3 regions of the Intrasporangium mesophilum genome follow, and region 1 is predicted to be linked to each of the others. Evidence: predicted binding sites of a transcription regulator. Region 1 holds the regulator's gene; each other region holds the start of a gene.

Region 1 (3,269 bases):
CGCGACGCGTCCAGCCGATGACTTTCGGGGAGTTCAAGGGGTCGAGCGAGGCGCGTCGTCGGTACTGGGCGCGCAGCTACATCGGGTGGCAGCGCTTCAAGGCGGCGGAGCCCAACGACGGTCATCGCGTCGTGACCGACCTTCAGCGGGCCGGCTACGTCGGTCCCGTCATCACCCAGAACGTCGACGGTCTGCACCAGGCCGCGGGTGCCCGGGACGTCGTCGAGCTGCACGGGTCGCTCGAGCGTGCGGTCTGTCTCATCTGCGGGGAGATCACGACCCGGCTGGGTCTGCACGAGCGGATGACCGAGGCCAACCCCGGCTTCATGGCACGCTTCTCCGAGGCCGCGGCACGCGTCGGGTCCCAATGGGGCGAGCAGGTGCGCCCCGACGGCGACATCGTGCTCGCCGACGAGCTGGTCGACTCCTTCCACACACCCCGATGCCTGGTCTGCGGCAACGACACCGTCAAGCCGGACGTCGTCTTCTTCGGAGAGTCCGTGCCAAAGGCGTTGGTGGACAGGTGTTTTCGACTTGTCGACGACGCAGGTGCCGTGTTGGTGCTCGGTTCTTCGTTGTCGGTCATGAGCGGCTACCGCTTCGTCCGGCATGCCCATCAACGCGGCATACCGGTGGCGATCGTCACGCGGTCGGCCACCCGTGGCGACGCCCAGGCCACCACGAGAGTCCACGAGAGGCTCGGCCCCACGCTGCGCCGCCTCTGGAGTGCCCTTGAGCACTGACCCGCGGTGGTATGCCGCCCTGCCGGAGTCGGGCCCCGGCCCGTCCGAGCGCTGGACGTCCGCCGACTTCGCGGCCGAGCTGCAGGCGTGGGTGGGAGGCGCGCTGGGATCTCTCGGGCACGAGCTCGTCGGCCTCGAGCCGGTGCACCAGCGACCCTGGTCTACGGTGTGGCGCGCCCGGGCCGACGACGGCGGACTGTTCTGGGCCAAGCAGAACTGCGCACACCAGAGCTTCGAGGCGCACCTGCTCGTCGTGCTCGACCGCCTGGCCGGGGATCGGGTGGTCCCGGTGGCCGCGGCGGACATCGAGCGTGGCCTACACCTCGTGCCCGACCAAGGGCCGGTCTATGCCGAAATGGTGCCAGAGGACGACATCGACGCATGGTGCACGGTCGCCGTCGAGGCGATGCACCTGCAGCGCGAGCTCTTGGGGCGCGAGGCTGAGCTCGCCGCTGCCGGGCTCACGAGAATCCGCACGGCGGATGCTGCCGACTACGTGACCGCCCGGGCCGCGTCGCTCGCGGGCCTGCCAGCCGGTGACCCTCGACGGATGCCTGCGGACGAGGCCGCCACGGTGTGCGCACTCGATCCTGTGATCCGTGGCTGGGCGGCCCAGGTCGAGGCGCTCGACCTACCGGACACGTTGGTGCACAACGACCTTCACGAGCACAACGTCTTTGCGACAGACGGGCAGCTGCGCTTCTTCGACTTCGGAGACGCCGTGATCGCGAACCCGCTCTGGTCACTGCTCATCCCCCTGCGGGTGATGTCGAGCCGGCTGGAGGCCGGGGTGGATGACCCACGGTTGCGCCGGGTGGCGGACGCCGCAACGGAGGTGTGGGGTGACCTTCGGCCCGTCGGTGAGCTCCGGGCGGCCCTGCCGGCGGCCTTGCAGCTGGCGCGACTGGGTCGGGTCGAGGCGTGGCTTCGGGTCGTGGCGACGATGACGCCGTCCGAGCTGGCCGACTTCGGTGACTCGCCCAGCTGGTGGCTGGCATCGCTGCAGGAGGAACCGCCGCTGAGCTGACCGGTGACGGCTCAGACGCGGCGCAGGACGGCGGTGACCTTGCCGAGGATCGTCGCGTCGTCGCCGTCGATCGGCTCGAAAGCCTGGTTGTGGGGGAGCAGCCAGACGTGGCCGTCCTTGCGCTTGAACGTCTTGACCGTGGCCTCGTTGTCGAGCAGGGCCGCGACGATGTCGCCGTTGTCGGCTGTCTGCTGTCGTGACACCACGACCCAGTCGCCGTCGCAGATCGCGGCGTCGATCATCGAGTCTCCGACGACCTTGAGCAGGAAGAGCTCGCCCTCGCCGACAATCTGCTTCGGCAGCGGGAAGACGTCGTCGACGAGCTCCTCAGCAGTGATCGGCACTCCCGCGGCGATCCGACCCAGGACCGGGACGTATGCCGCCTGGGGACGCGAGTCGCCGCTGTCGGTCTCGAGGTCGTGGCGCTGCACGCTGAGGTCGATGTCGCCACGGCGCTGCGACGGGCGGGCGTCGGGCGAGACGACCTCGATCGCGCGCGGACGGTTGGGGTCGCGACGGACGTAGCCCTTCGTCACGAGGGCGTTGAGCTGGTGCGAGACGCTGGACGGGCTGGCCAGGCCGACCGCGTCACCGATCTCACGCATGCTCGGCGGGTATCCACGCCGGTCCACGGAGTTGCGGATGACCTCGAGCACACGCCGCTGGCGCACGGTCAGCCCGTCGCCCTTGTCGCGGTCGGGAAACTCGGTCACGCCCATGATGTCCCCTTCGTCGTGCTCGTCAGACCCCGATGTCCGGCTTGCGGTGAGCGCCGCTCGAGCGCTCGTGAGGGCCAGTGTCAGTGGTGACTGGTGTGGTTGGTGGTGTGAGAACAGCGTACGAGGTTCGAACACAGTTGCCAAACACCTGTTCGATGCGTGTCTCGACTTCGTCGAACAGACGTGCTACAACTCGTACAGACGTTCTATCGAACACCTGTTCGTTCGGCAGCAAGGGGAGGTCATCATGAGCGCCATCGTCGTCGAGGCAGCGCACCGGCAGCAGGCTCAGGGGGCCCTGTGCGACCCGCTCCCGTCCCCGCGCGGGCGTGGCCATCTCGTGCTCGTGCCCACCGGTCCGGATGCGCTCGGTCCGGCATCTAGGGCGCACTCACGTCTTCGTCTGACCCGGCGCGGGCGGCTCGTCATCGCGCTCCTCGTCGCCGCCGTTGTTGCCGTGCTCGGGGTGGCAGCGGCCGTCCAGCGCGCCGGCGCCGTCAGCGAGCCGCGGGTCATCACCGTGCAGCCGGGCCAGACCCTGTGGGGCATCGCCTCGCGGGAGCTGCCGGACCTGCCGGTCACCAGCGGCATCGTCGAGCTTCAGCTCGCCAACAGCCTGTCGACCTCGCAGATCCACATCGGTCAGCGGCTCGTCATCCCGACGCCCTGACGCCGCGCCGCCGGGCCCTCTTCTGGTGACAGGCCCGGCTCCATGGCAGCCGCGTTGGCTCCACCTTCAGCGGCTGGCGGTAGCGGCGCTTCGACCCCGCCGCTCTCGCC
Region 2 (3,269 bases), on a different contig from region 1:
GCTGCGCCGACCACGGCCTTGAAGAGGTTGACCGAGGTCGAGTCGGTGACGACGACCTGGCCGGGCGCCGCTCCGACGAGACGGCCCACCGCGTCGCCGATGCGCGTCTGGGCACCCCACCAGTCAGCCTCGTTCCACGACCGGATGAGCCGTTCGCCCCACTGCCGGTGCACCACGTCCTGGACGGCGGCGGGCACGGCGTTGGGCAGCGCCCCGAGCGAGTTGCCGTCGAGGTAGATGACGCCGTCGGGCAGCGTGAACAGGTCTCGCGTGGCCCGCAGCGGTGAGGCGGCGTCCGCGGCCTCGGCGCGGGCCCGGAGCGTGTCGAGCGTCTGGGAGGTCATGGGCGCAACGTATCCCGTGCCGCGGTCGCCACGTCAGTCGCGCCTTCGCGACACTGTCTCGCATCCCAGACCGCCTCGACCCGCAACACACCCGGAAACCGAGAGCTCCGGCCAGCTGCAACCGTCGCGAGCTCTCGGTTTCCGGGTGTGTTGCCGCGACAGTTACGCTCGCGCCCATGGCACCACGCACCACCGCGCCCTGTATCGGCGTGCTCGCCGTCCAGGGTGACGTGCGAGAACATCTGGCGACCCTGACCGCACTCGGCGCCGAGGCGGTCACCGTCCGACGACCCGAAGAGGTCGAGCGGGTCGACGGGCTCGTCATCCCCGGCGGCGAGTCGACGGTGATGGACAAGCTCGTCCGAGCCTTCGAGCTGCAGGAGCCGCTGCGCAAGCGGATCGCCGACGGCATGCCCGCCTACGGCTCGTGTGCCGGGATGATCATGCTCGCGGACCGCATCGCCGACGCGCGGCCGGACCAGGAGACCCTCGGCGGCCTCGACGTGACGGTCCGCCGCAACGCCTTCGGCCGCCAGGTCGACTCCTTCGAGCAGAACCTCGAGTACGCCTGGCTCGACGAGTCGCACGCGGGCACCGTGCACGCCGTCTTCATCCGCGCGCCCTGGGTGGAGGAGGCCGGTTCGGGTGTCGACGTGCTTGCCCGCGTGAGCGAAGGCCCCGCCGCCGGTAGGATCGTCGCGGTCCGGCAAGGGAACCTCATGGCGACCTCGTTCCACCCCGAGGTGCTGGGTGGCGACCGCCGGATCCACGCCGAGTTCGTCTCGATCGTCAGAGCGCACCGCCGGTAGCTCGGGCGCGACACCCGGCGACGCGATCACCGGCGGCGACACCCGGCATGCGCGACATCCAGGAACGCGACACAGCACACGAACGCGAGGACACTGCATGAGCGGCCACTCCAAATGGGCCACCACGAAGCACAAGAAGGCTGCCATCGATGCCAAGCGCGGCAAGCTCTTCGCCAAGCTCATCAAGAACATCGAGGTCGCGGCCCGCCAGGGTGGCGGTGACCCGACCGGCAACCCGACGCTCTACGACGCGATCCAGAAGGCCAAGAAGTCGTCGGTGCCCAACGACAACATCGACCGCGCCGTCAAGCGCGGGTCGGGCGCCGAGGGCGGCGGGGCCGACTACCAGACGATCATGTACGAGGGGTATGCCCCGAACGGCGTCGCCGTGCTCATCGAGTGCCTCACCGACAACCGGAACCGCGCGGCGGCAGAGGTGCGCACCGCGCTGACGCGCAACGGAGGGCAGCTGGCCGACCCCGGGTCCGTGGCGTACGTGTTCAACCGCAAGGGCGTCGTCATCGTGCCCAAGGACGCCGGCTCGGAGGACGAGATCCTCGAGGTCGTGCTCGAAGCCGGCGCCGAGGAGGTCAACGACAATGGCGACACCTGGGAGATCGTCTCCGAGGCGACCGACTTCGTGGCCGTCCGCAAGGCCGTGCAGGACGCGGGGATCGACTACGACTCCGCTGAGGCCTCCTTCGTGCCGAACCTCCAGGTCCCACTCGACCTCGACGGCGCCAAGAAGATGATCCGGGTCATCGAGGCGCTCGAGGACAGCGACGACGTGCAGAACGTCTTCGCCAACGGCGACATCCCCGACGACGTCCTCGCCCAGCTCGACGACGAGGACTGAGCGCCACCGACACACGCACCCGACGTTCCGCGGTGCGAGGGAGGCACGCCGGTGACGGCGTGCCTCCCGTCCTTTCCCGGCGGGGTGGATACGGTGGGAGCCGAACACCTGTTCGCATGAGGCCGCCCAGCGTCGCGCCCCGACCACAACCCGAGGAGGTATGCCGTGCGCGTCCTCGCCGTCGACCCCGGGCTGACCCGCTGTGGCGTGGGAGTCGTCGACGGCGTGCCCGGGCGGCGCTTGTCCCTCGTCGAGGTCGGAGTGATCCGGACACCCTCCGGCGACCCCACGCCGAAGCGCCTGGTCGCCGTGGAGGACGAGCTTCGTCTGTGGTTCGACCGGCACCGCCCCGAGGCGGTCGCGATCGAACGGGTCTTCGCCGACACCAACGTCTCGACCGTCATGGGCACCGCGCAGGTCACCGGGATCGTCATGATTCTCGCCGAGCGTCGCGGCCTGCCCGTCGCGCTGCACACCCCGACCGAGGTCAAGGCCGCGGTCAGCGGCAGCGGGCGTGCCGACAAGGCCCAGGTCACCACGATGGTCACCCGGCTGCTCGGGCTCGAGCGTGCTCCCAAGCCCGCAGACGCCGCCGACGCACTCGCGCTCGCGATCTGCCACGTCTGGCGCGGTGGCACCCAGAGCCGGCTGGAAGAGGCGCACCGCGAGGCCCTGGCCCGCGGTGGCACCCGCCCCGGCGGCATACCGGCGGCCCGAAAGGTCCGGACACCCACAGGTCGTCCGGCCCGCAACCTCCCCGCACACCCGACCACTGGAGCCCAACCTCGATGATCGCCTCGCTGTCCGGCACCGCCCTCAAGGTCGGCCTCGACTCGGTCGTCGTCGGGGTCGGGGGAGTCGGCATGCTCGTCCACACGACTCCGGCAACGGCCGCGTCGGTGCACCTGGGGCAGCCGACCGAGCTCGCGACCTCCCTCGTCGTCCGCGAGGACTCCCTGACGCTCTACGGCTTCGCGACAGACGACGAGAAGGTCATCTTCGAGACGGTCCAGACCGTGTCGGGGGTGGGGCCCCGGCTCGCGCTCGCCATGCTTGCCGTGCACTCGCCCGACGCAGTCCGCGTCGCCCTGGGCACCGGCGACCTCGTCGCACTCACGAAGGTGCCCGGCATCGGCCGTAAGGGCGCCGAGCGGCTCGTGCTCGAGCTGAAGGACAAGATCGGGGCGCTCCCGAGCTCCACCGGGACCGCGGAGCCCGTCCACCTCGACTCCGGCGAGCTGTGGCGCGAGCAGGTTCGCG
Region 3 (3,269 bases), on a different contig from region 1:
CACGCCCGGACCTGTCGCGACGTGCGTCAGCCCGGGCTCGGGGTCGTACCCACGCATGATCCGTAGCACCTCGTCGACACCGTCGGCCGCCAGGCGACAGTCGATCGGCGCCCGGTCGGCTCCGGCCGTGAGCTCGGCGTCGATGCGGTGCACCAACGCTTCGTGCGCCTGCCTGCGGCGGATGTAGCCGGCCGTGCGGTCGTCGGCCCACATCCACAGCTCGGTCTCGGGAGGCAGCTGCGTCAGCATTCGCTGGAGGCGCTCGCTGGACTGGTCGAAGAAGCCGAGGAGGCCGGCTCGGTCGGTGGGGCGCTCGCGTCGTGTCGCGTTCATGGCCTCGAGGTCTGCCGGATCGGTGAGGCGACGCTCGGCGATCTCCCCCCAGAACCACTGGACCTCGCCGAGGTGCCAGATCAGGTCGTCGGTGTCCCAGTCGGGGCAGGTCGGGACACGGCTGGCCGCGGGGGCCTGCGCGAGCACGGCGCGGAAGCGCGCGGAGTCCTGCGCCAGGTGCGTGAGAAAGGGAAGGTCGCCAGCGGTCGGGCGAAACGGCATACATCGTCTCCTGTCAGCGGACACCCGCCACACGGAACTGAACGGAAATGCGCGGCCCGACCGGGTCGGATGTCTTCGGGATCGAATGATCCCACGTCCGCTGGCACGAGCCGCCCATGACGACGAGGTCACCATGGGCCAGCGGGAAGCGCAAGCTCTTTTGGCGGGTCCCGGCGACGAGATGGCCGTCGCGCGGGCGCATCGCCAGTGTCCGAGCCGAGCCGAGCGACAGGATCGCGACCATGGTGTCGAGATCCTTCGAACGGCCGATGCGGTCGCCGTGCCACGCCACGCTGTCGCGGCCGTCGCGGTAGAGGCACAGGCCCGCCGTGACGAAGGGCTCGCCGAGCTCGGCGGCATAGTGGGCGCTCAGCGCGTCGCGGGCGGCGACGAGCATCGGGTGGGGGAGCGGCTCGTCAGGCGCGTAGAAACAGGTCAGGCGTGGGACGTCGACCACCGAGTCATACATCTGCCGCCGCTCGGCTCGCCATGGCACGTCGTGCAGCAACGCCGTGAACAGCTCGTCGCCGGCGGCGAGCCACCCTGGGCGGACGTCGACCCACGCCCCCTGGCCGAGCACGTGGCGGCGCAGGCCGGCGCGGACGTCGCGCAGGGTCATGTCGTCGGTGAGGTCGAGCAGCGACCCCTGAAGGGTGAGGTCCATAGGACTACGATAACCCAGATCCTCGAACAGGTGTTCGACAGGCTGTGGGTCGTGTGGAAACACTTCCCCGCCGAGCGATCCGTGCACGACGCGCCCCGGCACGTCGATTTGACCACTCGACTCGTGAGGGACAATGGCGCCATGCCGCTCTACCGTGACGAGGCGATCGTGCTGCGCACCCACAAGCTGGGCGAGGCCGACCGCATCATCACGATGCTGACCCGCACCCGCGGCCGGGTCCGCGCCGTGGCCAAGGGCGTCCGCCGGACGAAGTCGCGGTTCGGCGCCCGCCTCGAGCCGGGCATGGTCGTCGATGTCCAGTGCTACGAGGGTCGCAACCTCGACACCGTGACCCAGGCGGAGACCCTCGCGCCGTACGGCGACGCCATCGCCCGCGAGTACGCCGCGTACACCTGCGCGACCTCGATGCTCGAGACCGCGATCCAGCTCACGGAGGAGCACGAGCCACAGACGCAGCAGTACCTCCTGCTCGCCGGCGCTCTTCGCTCGCTCGCCGAGCGCGCCCACGACCCCGGCCTCGTCCTCGACGCGTACCTGCTGCGCTCACTCGCCGTGGCGGGCTGGGCGCCGAGCTTCGTCGACTGCGCCAAGTGCGGCGCGCTGGGGCCCCACCGTGCCTTCAACGTGCAGTCCGGCGGCGCCGTCTGCCCCGTATGCCGTCCACCCGGGTCGAGCGCGCCTGCGCCCGAGACGTTCGAGCTCCTCGCGGCACTCCTCTCGGGTGACTGGGACGTGGCCGACTCGAGCGACCCGCGTCACCGCCGCCAGGGCAGCGGGATGGTGGCAGCCTTCCTCCAGTGGCACATCGAGCGCGGCCTGCGGTCCCTGCCTCTCGTCGAGCGTGCCTGAGCCCACCCAGCGACCTCGACGGAGACCCATGACCCCGCCCTACGCCAGGCCCTTCGCGCACCCGTCCGGCGCCACGCCGCCGACGATCCCGAGCGGGCTGCTGCCGCGCCACGTGGCCATCGTCATGGACGGCAACGGCCGCTGGGCGAACCAGCGCGGCCTGCCGCGGACGAAGGGCCACGAGGCCGGGGAGGCATCACTGCTCGACGTGGTCGCCGGGGCCATCGAGGTCGGGGTGACCCATCTGTCGGCCTACGCGTTCTCGACCGAGAACTGGCGCCGCTCGCCGGACGAGGTGCGTTTCCTCATGGGGTTCAACCGTGACGTGATCCGGCGGCGACGGGACCAGCTGCACGAGTGGGGCGTCCGGATGCGCTGGGTCGGCCGAACGCCGCGCCTGTGGAGGTCGGTGGTCAAGGAGCTCGAGATCGCCCAGGAGCTCACGAAGCACAACACCGGGCTCACGCTCTACTTCTGCGTGAACTACGGCGGTCGCGCGGAGCTGGCCGATGCGGTGCAGCGAATCGCCTACGACGCCAAGGCAGGTCGGCTCAAGCCCAGCGGCGTCGACGAGCGGACCATCCAGCGCTACCTCGAGGAGCCGACGATGCCTGACGTCGACCTGTTCGTCAGGTCGTCGGGTGAGCAGCGCACGAGCAACTTCCTGCTGTGGCAGTCGGCCTATGCCGAGATGGTGTTCCAGAACCGGCTCTGGCCGGACTACGACCGGCGTGACCTCTGGTCCGCGATCGAGGAGTACGTCGCGCGCGACCGCCGGTACGGCGGAGCGGTCGACACGCCCCGGAGCCGCTGAGCCACCCGGTCGTCGTCACCGCACGCGGCGTTCGGTCAGGTGGGAGGACTGCAGTCGGCGCAGGTGCCGAAGATCTCCAGGCTGTGGGTCACGCCGGTGAAGCCGTGCTCGCTCGCCACCTGGTCGGCCCAGCTCTCGACGGTGGGCCCCTCGACCTCGACCGTCTTGCCACACTCCCGGCACACCAGGTGATGGTGGTGGTGGTTCGAGCAGGCGCGGTAGACGGCCTCGCCGTCGTCGGTGCGCAGCACGTCGACCGTGCCGGCCTCGACCATCGACTGGAGGGCGCGGTAGACGGTCGCGAGCCCGACACCCTCGCCCGCCTCGCGGAGCCGCGCATGCACGGTCTGGGCGGAGGTGAAGTCG

Evidence for each region. Region 1 encodes LexA, which represses DNA repair genes until DNA is damaged. Its sites were predicted from a motif close to TCGAACANNTGTTCGA; they were not measured.
Region 2: a site for LexA is predicted at 2,110-2,125, ahead of ruvC (crossover junction endodeoxyribonuclease RuvC). Genes of this name have one in related genera too.
Region 3: a site for LexA is predicted at 1,242-1,257, ahead of ACYVLP_RS11310 (alpha-ketoglutarate-dependent dioxygenase AlkB). Genes of this name have one in related genera too.

What each region holds. Positions count from the first base shown of each region.
Region 1 is NZ_BAAGRF010000029.1:170,822-174,090, reverse strand. Features, by position in the region: gene ACYVLP_RS20685 (Sir2 family NAD-dependent protein deacetylase) at 1-743, shown strand, start outside; gene ACYVLP_RS20680 (phosphotransferase) at 733-1,770, shown strand; gene lexA (transcriptional repressor LexA) at 1,782-2,489, opposite strand; gene ACYVLP_RS20670 (LysM peptidoglycan-binding domain-containing protein) at 2,737-3,159, shown strand.
Region 2 is NZ_BAAGRF010000003.1:325,771-329,039, forward strand. Features, by position in the region: gene kynU (kynureninase) at 1-344, opposite strand, end outside; gene pdxT (pyridoxal 5'-phosphate synthase glutaminase subunit PdxT) at 521-1,153, shown strand; gene ACYVLP_RS02910 (YebC/PmpR family DNA-binding transcriptional regulator) at 1,251-2,009, shown strand; gene ruvC (crossover junction endodeoxyribonuclease RuvC) at 2,175-2,801, shown strand; gene ruvA (Holliday junction branch migration protein RuvA) at 2,798-3,269, shown strand, end outside.
Region 3 is NZ_BAAGRF010000012.1:129,949-133,217, forward strand. Features, by position in the region: gene ACYVLP_RS11305 (maleylpyruvate isomerase family mycothiol-dependent enzyme) at 1-555, opposite strand, end outside; gene ACYVLP_RS11310 (alpha-ketoglutarate-dependent dioxygenase AlkB) at 569-1,219, opposite strand; gene recO (DNA repair protein RecO) at 1,361-2,089, shown strand; gene ACYVLP_RS11320 (isoprenyl transferase) at 2,118-2,903, shown strand; gene ACYVLP_RS11325 (Fur family transcriptional regulator) at 2,939-3,269, opposite strand, start outside.